2 linked regions of the Cereibacter sphaeroides 2.4.1 genome follow. Each later gene encodes a partner of the first gene's protein in a complex. Links are inferred from orthologs where the notes say so. Each region holds a gene or a part of one and is shown on either strand. Other genes may lie near its edges.

Region 1 (5,119 bases):
CTGCGCGATCTGCATCGCCACCGCATCCTCGGCCGAGGCCTGGGCCAGCGCGCTCTCGATCCCGCCCTGCATGGAGTTCACCATCGCCGCGGCGGCGAGGGCCGCCTGCGAGCCCGGCCGTGCCAGCGGGCGGGGCGAGCTGGTCAGGGATGCGATCGGAACGGGCTGCTGCCGCTGGGCCGCCTGCGCCGAGGCAATGGCGAGCGCGCCGGCGTCGATCGGGGCAGGCTTGCGAACCTTTGCATTCTCCGGGGCCTCGCGAAAGCCCAGATCCAGCAGATCCGCCATCTTGGCGTTACGGTGCGCGGTGCTCTTGCCGCCGAAGACGGTGGCGATGATGCGCTTGTTGCCGCGCTGCGCCGAGGCGGTGAGGTTGTAGCCCGCGGGCGAGGTGTAGCCGGTCTTGATCCCGTCGGCGCCCTTGTAGGCGTCGAGGAAGCGGGTGTTGGTGTTGGCGACCGTGGTCACGCCGGCATCGGCGCGGCGGCGCGAGAAGATGTTGTAATATTGCGGGAAATCGAAGAACAGCCGCCGGCCCAGGACGTTCATGTCGTGCGCGGTGGACAGGTGGCCCTCGGCGGTCAGGCCGTTGCAGTTCTTGAAGGTGGTCTTCGTCATGCCGATGGCCTTGGCCGTCCGGTTCATCCGCTCGGCGAAGGCCGCTTCGGAGCCGCCCACGGCCTCGCAGATCGCGGTGGCGGCGTCGTTGGCCGATTTCACCGCCGCTGCGCGGATCAGGTAGCGCAGCGCAATGCGCTGGCCCGACTTGAGGCCGAGCTTGGAGGGCGGCTCGGCGGCCGCGTTCTTCGTCACCGTCACGAGGCTGTCGAGCGAGATCTCGCCGCGCTGGATCGCCTGGAAGGTGATGTAGAGCGTCATCATCTTCGTGAGCGAGGCCGGATGCAGGCGTGTCTCGGAGTTGGTCTCGTAAAGGGTCTCGCCCGTTCGCGCATCCATCACGATGGCGGCGTAGGGCGCGGCCACAGCGGACTGTGCCGCCATCACCATGGCCACGAACACGAAAAGCACTTGTCGGACGTACTGCCCCAGCTGCGATGTCACGTCGCCTGTCCTTCTGTCTGCCTCGTTCCCGCCGGTTCCCGTTCGGTCCAGGGGATTTGTGATTTGAAGTGACGCTAGCACAGGAGGTGATTCAGGAAAACCCCTCAGTTTCAAGGGGTTTCGCGGGCCTTTTCAGTCACTGTGGCAGATCTGGGGCGCGGATGCGCAAGAACCTCAAGTTATGGGAGATTCTCGTTAAGCCTCTCGACCAGCGCCGGCAGGCCGGACAGGTCGGGCAGGGTGAAGAAGCGCGGATGCCCGTCCGGCGGATCGGCATGTTCCAGCGCCCAGGTGAGGCCATGCGGGACATGCACGCCGAATCCCCCGGCCTCGATCGGAGGAAGAACATCGGATTTCAAGGAGTTGCCCACCATCAGCGCGCGTTCCGGCCCGTCGCCGTGGCGCCGGAAGATCCGGTCGTAGACGCGGGCGTTTTTGTCCGAGACGATCTCGACGGCATGGAACATGTCGCCGAGGCCCGATTGGGCGAGCTTCCGCTCCTGATCGAGAAGATCGCCTTTCGTGACCAGCAGGACACGGTAATCGGCCGCCAGAGCCTCCACCGCCTCGCGTGCATGGTCCAGAAGCTCGATCGGATGGGCGAGCATCTCCTGACCGGCTGCGATGATCTCGCCGATGACGCCGGCGGGCACGCGTTCTTCCGTCACCTCGATGGCGGTCTCGATCATCGACAGCATGAAGCCCTTGATGCCGAATCCATAGCGGCCGAGGTTGCGGCGCTCGGCCGCCAGGAGCCGCTCGTGCAGCCGGTCCTTCTCGACATGCCGGGCGAGGAGGGCGGCGAAGCGCTCCTGCGTCAGCCGGTAGAAGGTCTCGTTCTGCCAGAGCGTGTCGTCCGCGTCGAACGCGATGGTGGTGATGCGCCGGTCCATGGCTCCTCCCGTCGCTGCCGGATTAAGCGTGCCGGTCAGGGCCCGCAAGCCCGTCCGCGTCATGTGCGCCTCTTTCCGACGGACGAAAAACGACTATACTCTCTCTCTCGCGCCAATTCCCGAATCCGCCCATCGGCAGGAGTCACGATCTTGACCCTTCGTCCGCTTCACATGTCCGACAAGACGGGCGGCCCCGGCGACGACACGTCCATCCTGACCAAGACCCGCAGCAAGACCCAGCGGCCACCGCTCTACAAGGTGCTGCTCTTGAACGACGATTACACGCCCATGGAATTCGTGGTCCATGTGCTCGAGCGGTTCTTCGGCCTGAGCCACGCGCAGGCGTTCGAGATCATGCTGACGGTCCACAAGAAGGGTCTCGCGGTGGTGGGCGTCTTCTCCTTCGAGGTGGCCGAGACCAAGGTGGCACAGGTGATGGATTTCGCGCGGCGCCACCAGCATCCGCTGCAATGCACCATGGAAAAGGAATAGGCCCCGGGGCCTTCGGATGCGCTCTGCCCGTCTGACACTGGCGCTGGAAACCGGCGCGGTCGTCCTGCCCGATGCGGGCAGTATCGTCGTCTATCGTCCGCGCGCGGCCGAGGATCTTTCGGCGCTGCCCAGGGACCGGCTGGTGCTGGTGCAGGGCTTCCGCCCCGATCACGACGCTCTCGCGGCGCAGGGGTATAAAGTGGGCATCGCCGGCGGTGCGGGCCATGCCGCTGCCATCGTCTGCCTGCCGCGCGCCCGGGCCGAGGCCCGCGCGCTTCTGGCCGAGGCGGCGGCCTCGGTCGAGCCGGGCGGGCTGATCGTGGTGGACGGGCAGAAGACCGACGGTGTCGAGCCGATGTGGCGCGATCTGTCCGAGCGGCTGGCGGTCTCGGCCACCCTCTCCAAGGCGCACGGCAAGCTCTTCACTTTCGCGGCCGGTCCGGGGCTCGAGGACTGGGCCGCGCGACCCACGGAGATCGCGGGCGGCTTCCGCACGCTGCCCGGCATCTTCTCGGCCGATGCGCCCGACCGCGGCTCGCAGCTTCTGGTCGAGGCGCTGCCCACGGATCTCTCGGGCCGGGTCGTCGATCTCGGCGCGGGCTGGGGCTATCTGGCGCGCGCGGTGCTCGAGCGGCGGCCGGTGAAGCGGATCGATCTCGTCGAGGCCGAACATGCGGCGCTCGACTGCGCACGGCTCAACGTCCCGGACGAGCGCGCCCATTTCCACTGGGCCGACGCCACCCGCTTCCGTCTCTCGAAGCCCGCCGATCTGGTGGTCTGCAACCCGCCCTTCCACACGACCCGCGAGGCCGATCCCGCCATCGGGATGGGCTTCCTGCAGGCGGCTGCGCGGCTTCTCGCCCCCACCGGGGTGCTCTGGCTGGTGGCCAACCGCCATCTGCCCTATGACCGCGGCCTCCGCACGCTCTTCCGCGAGGTCGAGGACATCGGCGGCGATGCCGCCTTCAGGATCGTCCGCGCGTCCCGACCCCAGCGCGCGGGCGGCACATCTGCATAACGGGAGTTTCCCATGTCGCTCATCATTTCCGGCAAGACGGCCATCGTGACCGGGGCCGCCGCCGGCATCGGCCTCGCGGTGGCGCGGCACTTCGTCGACAAGGGCGCGAACGTGATGTTCGTGGACATGGACGAGGAACGGCTCGCCGACCAGATCGGCGAGGAGGCGCGGGCCGAGGGCCCGGTGCGCATGTTCGCGGGCGACCTGCGCGAGAAGCTGACGATCACCAACCTCCTGTCGGCCACGATGGATGCCTTCGACCGGGTCGACATCCTCGTGAATGCGAGTCGTCAGGTGGCTCTGTCCGATCCGCTCTGCCCGGAAGAGGATGCGGTCGAGACGCTTCTGCAGCAGAATATGCTGACCAGCCTGCGCCTCACCCAGCTGACGGCCAAGCGGATGATCGCGCGGGCCGAGAAGAGCGACGAGAAGCCCACGCAGGTGGGCTCGATCATCAACCTCTCCTCCATCGCCGCGATCCGCACCCAGCCCGAGCTTCTGGCCTATTCGATCAGCTGCGCCGCGGTCGAGCAGATGACGCGGTCGATGGCGGTGGCGCTGGCCTCGAAGGGCATCCGGGTGAATGCGGTCTCCTTCGGCTCGGTCATGAGCGCGAGCCTCCAGACCGCGCTGAAGGACAGCCCGGCGATGCGCGCCCAGATCACCGAGCGCACGCCGATGAAGCGCATCGCCTCGCCGGCCGAGATCGTCGAGACGGTGCAGTTCCTCGCCTCGGACGCGGCGGCCTTCATGACGGGACAGGTGGTGACGCTCGACGGCGGACGCAGCCTGATCGACCCGGCCTTGGCGCCGGTGCACTGACGGCGGCTGTCCGGCCGGTCACTTCGTCTCGGGATAGGTCGCGCGGCACTGCTGGACGGCCGGCCCGGCCGCCCGGGCCAGTTCGGCCCGCTTGCGCTTCAGCTGCTCCAGCGTCCGGGCCTGCGAGGCGAGGTCGATGGCCTTGGGCTGGCGCACCGTGTAGGGCACCTGATCGAAACAGTGCCGGGCCGGATAGACCACCCGCTTGCCGTCCGGACGGTAGCGCACGATGGGCGGGCCGCACTGCACCCATTCGGTGCGATAGTCCGTCACCTCCTCGATCGCATAGCCGCGCGCGAGGTTCAGCTCGCCTTCCTGGATCAGCGCGTCCACCACCCGCAGGTCGCGCGTGACCTGCGAGATGCAGCGTTCCTGCGGCGTGGCGCAGGCGGCGAGCAGGGGCAGCAGCAGAAGGGTCAGGGCATGTCTCATGTCGTCGACCCTATCCCAATCCCCCTGCGGCGCCAGATGATTCTGGCGGGTCGCTGCTCTCTGGATCCGCCTCCGCGAAGCTGCTAGCCCTGAGGGCAAAGGTTCGGGAGGAATGCATGAATGACGCGATGGACGGACAGAAGGCGCGGGCCTCGGAGTGGTTCCGCGAGCTGAGGAACCGCATCCTCGCGGCCTTCGAGGGACTCGAGGATGCGGCCACAGGCGGCTCTCCCGCGGATGCCGCGCCCGGCCGGTTCGAGATGACCGAGACGAGCCGCGAGGCGGGCGGCGGCGGGCTCATGAGCGTGATGCGCGGCGGGCGCGTATTCGAGAAGGTGGGCGTGAATGTCTCGACCGTCCATGGCACGCTGGCGAGCCGGGCGCAGCAGGCGATGGCCGC
Region 2 (5,218 bases), 1.5 Mb from region 1 along the record:
AGGGCGTGCCGTCGCGGCGCGCCCAGAGCCCCGAGCGCGACGGCACGATGAAGAGCGCCCTTCCGCCCGGACCCAGCACGCGCCAGGCCTCGGACAGGACCTCGGACGGGTGCTCGGACGTTTCCAGACCGTGCAGCATCACCAGCTTGTCGACCATCCCGGTGGACAGCGGCCAGGCGCCCTCTTCGCACAGGACCGAGACATTGCCCATGCCGACGGGCCAGGGCATCACTCCCTGCGGCCCGGGCATCAGCGCGATCAGACGGCGGGCCTGCTCGAGATAGGGTCGCAGCAGAGGCACCGAAAAGCCGAAGCCCGCGACCGTCTGCCCCTGCGCGTCGGGCCAGAGTTTCTGCACCTGATCGCGCACGGCGCGCTGCGCGACCCGCCCGAGCGGCGTCCTGTAATAGAAATTGTGCAGGTCGAGCACGTCGAGATGCATTGAATTGGCCTTGTCCGGGCAGAGTTCCGGGCCACACTACAAAGGAAAGGGAGAAGAAACCATGCCGCTCGAACTGGTCACGGTGCCCTGTCTCAGCGACAATTACGCCTTCCTCGTCCATGATGCGGGGACGGGCGAGACGTCGGTGGTCGACGTGCCCGAGGCAGGGCCGATCCTCAAGGCGCTCGAGGAGCGCGGCTGGCACCTCTCGCAGATCCTCCTCACCCACCACCATTCCGATCATGTGGCGGGCGTGGAGGAGCTGCGGGCGGCCACCGGGGCACGCGTGGCGGGCGCCGCCGCCGACGCCCATCGCCTGCCCCCGCTCGACCTCGAACTGGCGGAGGGCGACCTCGTGCGGGTGGGCGCCTCCGAGGGCCGGGTGATCGAGGTGCCGGGGCATACGGTGGGTCATATCGCCTTCCATTTCCCAGACTCGTCCCTGGCCTTCACCGGCGACAGCCTGATGGCCATGGGCTGCGGGCGCCTCTTCGAGGGCACGGCAGAGGCGATGTGGCAGAGCCTGCGCAAACTTTCCGCGCTGCCGCCCGAGACGATGATCTGTTCGGGCCACGAATATGCCGCGTCGAATGCGCGGTTCGCGGCCACTCTTGAACCCGACAGTCCGATGCTTATCTTCCGCGTCGGATCCATTGCCGCGGCCCGAAAAGAGGGCCGTCCCACAGTCCCTTCACATCTTTCCGACGAAATCGCGACAAATCCCTTCCTCCGGGCCGGGGAGGCCAGCCTGAAGGCCGCCGTTGGCATGGTCGATGCAGAGGATGCCGAGGTTTTCGCCGAGATCCGAAGGCGGAAGGACAAATTCTGATAGCTGCGCGAACCGTCGATCACTTTTTGCAAGGAGCCTGTCGGAAAGCGGAAGTTATCCGAAATAACACTTGAAGGGCGGCGAAGAAAACCGAACTTTAAATCTTACGAGGCCAAGGTTGGAGGGACCTCCGCCCCTCCGGCCCGCAGGACAGGAGCACCCGATCGTGCCATCTTTTTCGACCACTCTCGAGCAAGCCATCCACGGCGCTCTGGCGCTTGCGAATGCCCGCCGTCATGAACTCGCCACGCTCGAGCACCTGTTGCTTGCGCTGATCGACGAGCCCGACGCCTCGCGCGTCATGAAGGCCTGCTCGGTCGACCTCGACGAGTTGCGCAAGACGCTCGTCGACTTCATCGACGATGATCTGTCCACCCTCGTGACCTCTGTCGAGGGCTCCGAGGCCGTGCCGACGGCCGCCTTCCAGCGCGTGATCCAGCGCGCCGCCATCCATGTGCAATCCTCCGGCCGGACCGAGGTCACGGGCGCCAACGTGCTCGTCGCCATCTTCGCCGAACGGGAGTCGAATGCCGCCTATTTCCTGCAGGAGCAGGACATGACCCGCTACGACGCGGTCAACTTCATCGCGCATGGCGTGGCGAAGGACCCGTCCTATGGCGAGCCGCGCCCGGTCACCGGCGCGGAAGAGCATCATGAGACCCCGAAGGCTGAAGCTGGTGAGGCGAAGGAGTCTGCGTTGTCGAAATATTGCGTTGACCTGAACGTCAAGGCCCGCAAGGGCGACGTCGACCCGCTCATCGGCCGCGAGCACGAGGTCGAACGCTGCATTCAGGTTCTCTGCCGCCGGCGGAAGAACAACCCGCTCCTGGTGGGCGACCCGGGCGTGGGCAAGACGGCCATCGCCGAAGGGCTCGCGCGCAAGATCGTCAACGGCGAGACGCCCGACATCCTCGCCCGCGCCACGATCTTCTCGCTCGACATGGGCGCGCTGCTCGCCGGCACCCGCTACCGCGGCGATTTCGAGGAGCGGCTGAAGGCCGTGGTCAAGGAGATGGAGGATCACCCCGACGCGATCCTCTTCATCGACGAGATCCACACCGTGATCGGCGCCGGCGCCACCTCGGGCGGCGCGATGGATGCCTCGAACCTGCTCAAGCCCGCGCTGCAGGGCGGCAAGCTGCGCTGCATGGGCTCGACCACCTACAAGGAATATCGTCAGCATTTCGAGAAGGACCGCGCGCTCAGCCGCCGGTTCCAGAAGATCGACGTGAACGAGCCCTCGGTCGAGGATACGGTCAAGATCCTGATGGGCCTCAAGCCCTATTTCGAGGAGCATCACGACCTGCGCTACACGCAGGACGCGATCCGGACCGCGGTGGAACTGTCCGCGCGCTACATCCATGACCGCAAGCTGCCGGACAAGGCGATCGACGTGATCGACGAGGCCGGCGCGGCCCAGCACCTGCTGGCCGACAGCAAGCGGCGCAAGACTATCGGTCCGCGTGAGATCGAGGCGGTGGTGGCCAAGATCGCCCGCATCCCCCCGAAGAGCGTCTCGAAGGACGATGCCGAAGTGCTGCGCGACCTCGAGAAGACCCTCAAGCGGGTGGTGTTCGGTCAGGACCGGGCCATCGAGGCCCTGTCCTCGGCCATCAAGCTGGCGCGCGCCGGCCTGCGCGAGCCCGAGAAGCCGATCGGCAACTATCTCTTCGCGGGCCCGACCGGCGTCGGCAAGACCGAGGTGGCGAAGCAGCTGGCAAGCATCCTCGGCGTGGAACTGCTGCGCTTCGACATGTCGGAATATATGGAGAAGCACGCCGTCTCCCGACTGATCGGCGCGCCTCCGGGTTACGTCGGCTTCGATCAGGGTGGGATGCTGACCGATGGCGTGGACCAGCATCCGCATTGCGTGCTGCTGCTCGACGAGATCGAGAAGGCCCACCCGGATGTCTACAACATCCTGCTGCAGGTGATGGACCACGGGAAACTCACCGACCACAACGGCCGGTCGGTCGATTTCCGCAACGTGATCCTGATCATGACCTCGAACGCAGGCGCGGCCGAGCTGGCCAAGTCCGCGATCGGCTTCGGACGCGACCGGCGCGAGGGCGAGGATACGGCCGCCATCGAGCGGACCTTCACGCCCGAGTTCCGCAACCGTCTCGATGCAGTCATCTCCTTCGCGCCCCTCGGCAAGGAGATCATCCTGCAGGTGGTCGAGAAGTTCGTCCTCCAGCTCGAGGCCCAGCTCATGGACCGTGGCGTGCATATCGAGCTCTCGCCGGAAGCGGCGGCCTGGCTCGGCGACAAGGGCTACGACGACAAGATGGGAGCGCGCCCGCTGGGCCGCGTGATCCAGGAGAACATCAAGAAGCCGCTGGCCGAGGAACTCCTGTTCGGCCGGCTGGTGAAGGGCGGCGTCGTGAAGGTCGGCGTGAAGGACGATACGATCGACCTGCAGATCGAGGAACCGAAGCCGCGCCTCACCGGGTCCAAGCCGCCGCTTCTGACGGCCGACTGAGACGGGCTCTCCAAGTCGAAGATAGGGGACAAGGGCGGGGGAAACCTCGCCTTTTTTCCTTTCACATATCAGAGGTCGCCGAGGTCAAGACGCGACTGCCGCGCCCTAGGGTTCATACCCACCGGCGAACCAGCCGGCATCGCTCCCGTTCGAACCCAGGCGCCCCCCCCCGACATCAGCCGCCTCCTTCATGCGTCATGACCGACACGTGGTAATCGTATCGTCTTTCCCCATGCGGCCCGGCTTGACGTCTGCCGGCATTGCGACGGCATCAGGTCTTCGATCCGGCCTGCCGGGTGACCATTGAGGATCGCGCGCAGGGTTTCGGCGACGAGCGACGCGACCCCTGTGAGCTACCGAGAACGCGCACCGCGCCGAGGACCTTCGGGCTGAAGATGGGATCGGTGACGCGAAGACGCGGGAGACCCGGGCGCGCAAACTTGCCGACGGAAGCGCGGTCCTCGAGGGCATCGTGGACGCCATGTTGCGGGCGCGATGCCTGCTCTTCGGCGACCTTGCCTGCCTCGACAGCCAGTTGGTGGCACTCGCGAAGTCCAACCCCGTGACACGGCTACCGATGGCGACCCCGGGCGTGGGGGTGAGGGTGATCGTGGCGCCGACCTTCCGAAGGGCCGTCAACGACCCGGACCGCTTCCCACTCAGCAGGGATCTCGGCGCCGGGACGGGACTGATTCCGCGAAGGTGGCAATCGGGCAAGACCGATATCTCCGGACGGATTACGAAGGCCGGTGATCCGCCGGGGCGCGTCATGCCCTTCGAGGCCGCTGCGAGCCTTCTCGGCCGGGCCCGGGTCATGTCGCCCTTGACGTCCTGAGGTTTGAGGATCGCGAAGCGGACATCGATGAAAAAGGCGGTCGCACTCGCAAGCCGCCCCGCAGAACGGGTCGAGCCTCAGGATCTTCTGCACCGCGAGCGCCAGCCCGTCCGTGCCCCGCGGAAATCGATCGGCCGCGTCGCCACGAACACCCGTGGTTGTCCGTTCGGCGCGATCATCGCGCCGCCATGCGGGCCGCCCGGATCATCCGGACCGTGGTCAACGTCCTGGCCCGCCCGGATCGTCATGCCCTCCATGACGAGTTCAACAACGGCCCCCTCCGAATTGGCTGCCGGGGCCGAGCGCGCGATTTCCGGCTCGACCACGACCGCCGCAAGGACAGGGTGCGCCCGCACCTCCGCCGGAAGCCCCAGCAGGTCCGTGGTCAGGTGTCGGCGCCACTCTTGGATCTGCCGCCACGTCGTCCCGCATCGCCGCGCAACATCGGCGACATGAACGCGGGGGCGGTAACGTTCGGAGGCGATCCGGGCCTTCTCCAGCGCCGCCGACCCGACGGACCCTCGAACCTCGAGCCGCCCCGCGAACCCATCCGGCGGGACGTCCGTATAGCCGTCCATTTCGACGCCCGCTCCCGTCGAACCACCGGATCATTCGCAGGTTCGGGAGTAC

What was found. Proteins that work in one complex are often made in the same cells at the same time.
Region 2: the proteins of clpS (region 1) and clpA are in contact, whole or in part, in a solved structure (PDB 1LZW), measured with the Escherichia coli proteins. The link is inferred for Cereibacter sphaeroides 2.4.1 from one-to-one orthologs.

Annotation. Positions count from the first base shown.
Region 1 is NC_007493.2:2,426,687-2,431,805, reverse strand. What follows is about bases 886-3,786. They hold clpS (ATP-dependent Clp protease adapter ClpS), read left to right. Parts: upstream 886-2,126; coding sequence 2,127-2,447; downstream 2,448-3,786. Other genes in these bases: RSP_RS11740 (SDR family NAD(P)-dependent oxidoreductase), read left to right, coding at 3,478-3,786; RSP_RS11745 (class I SAM-dependent methyltransferase), read left to right, coding at 2,464-3,465; RSP_RS11755 (HAD family hydrolase), read right to left, coding at 1,242-1,955; RSP_RS11760 (D-alanyl-D-alanine carboxypeptidase family protein), read right to left, coding at 886-1,062. Outside these bases: more of RSP_RS11760, read right to left, coding at 1-885; more of RSP_RS11740, read left to right, coding at 3,787-4,287; RSP_RS11735 (hypothetical protein), read right to left, coding at 4,306-4,719; hemF (oxygen-dependent coproporphyrinogen oxidase), read left to right, coding at 4,836-5,119. UniProt on the Escherichia coli protein: Involved in the modulation of the specificity of the ClpAP-mediated ATP-dependent protein degradation.
Region 2 is NC_007493.2:913,243-918,460, reverse strand. The notes cover bases 1,096-4,095. They hold clpA (ATP-dependent Clp protease ATP-binding subunit ClpA), read left to right. Parts: upstream 1,096-1,437; coding sequence 1,438-3,753; downstream 3,754-4,095. Other genes in these bases: gloB (hydroxyacylglutathione hydrolase), read left to right, coding at 1,096-1,271. In the rest of the region: RSP_RS04525 (class I SAM-dependent methyltransferase), read right to left, coding at 1-442; more of gloB, read left to right, coding at 504-1,095; RSP_RS04510 (IS110 family transposase), read left to right, coding at 4,235-4,588; RSP_RS04505 (transposase), read right to left, coding at 4,666-5,166. UniProt on the Escherichia coli protein: ATP-dependent specificity component of the ClpAP protease. It directs the protease to specific substrates. It has unfoldase activity. The primary function of the ClpA-ClpP complex appears to be the degradation of unfolded or abnormal proteins.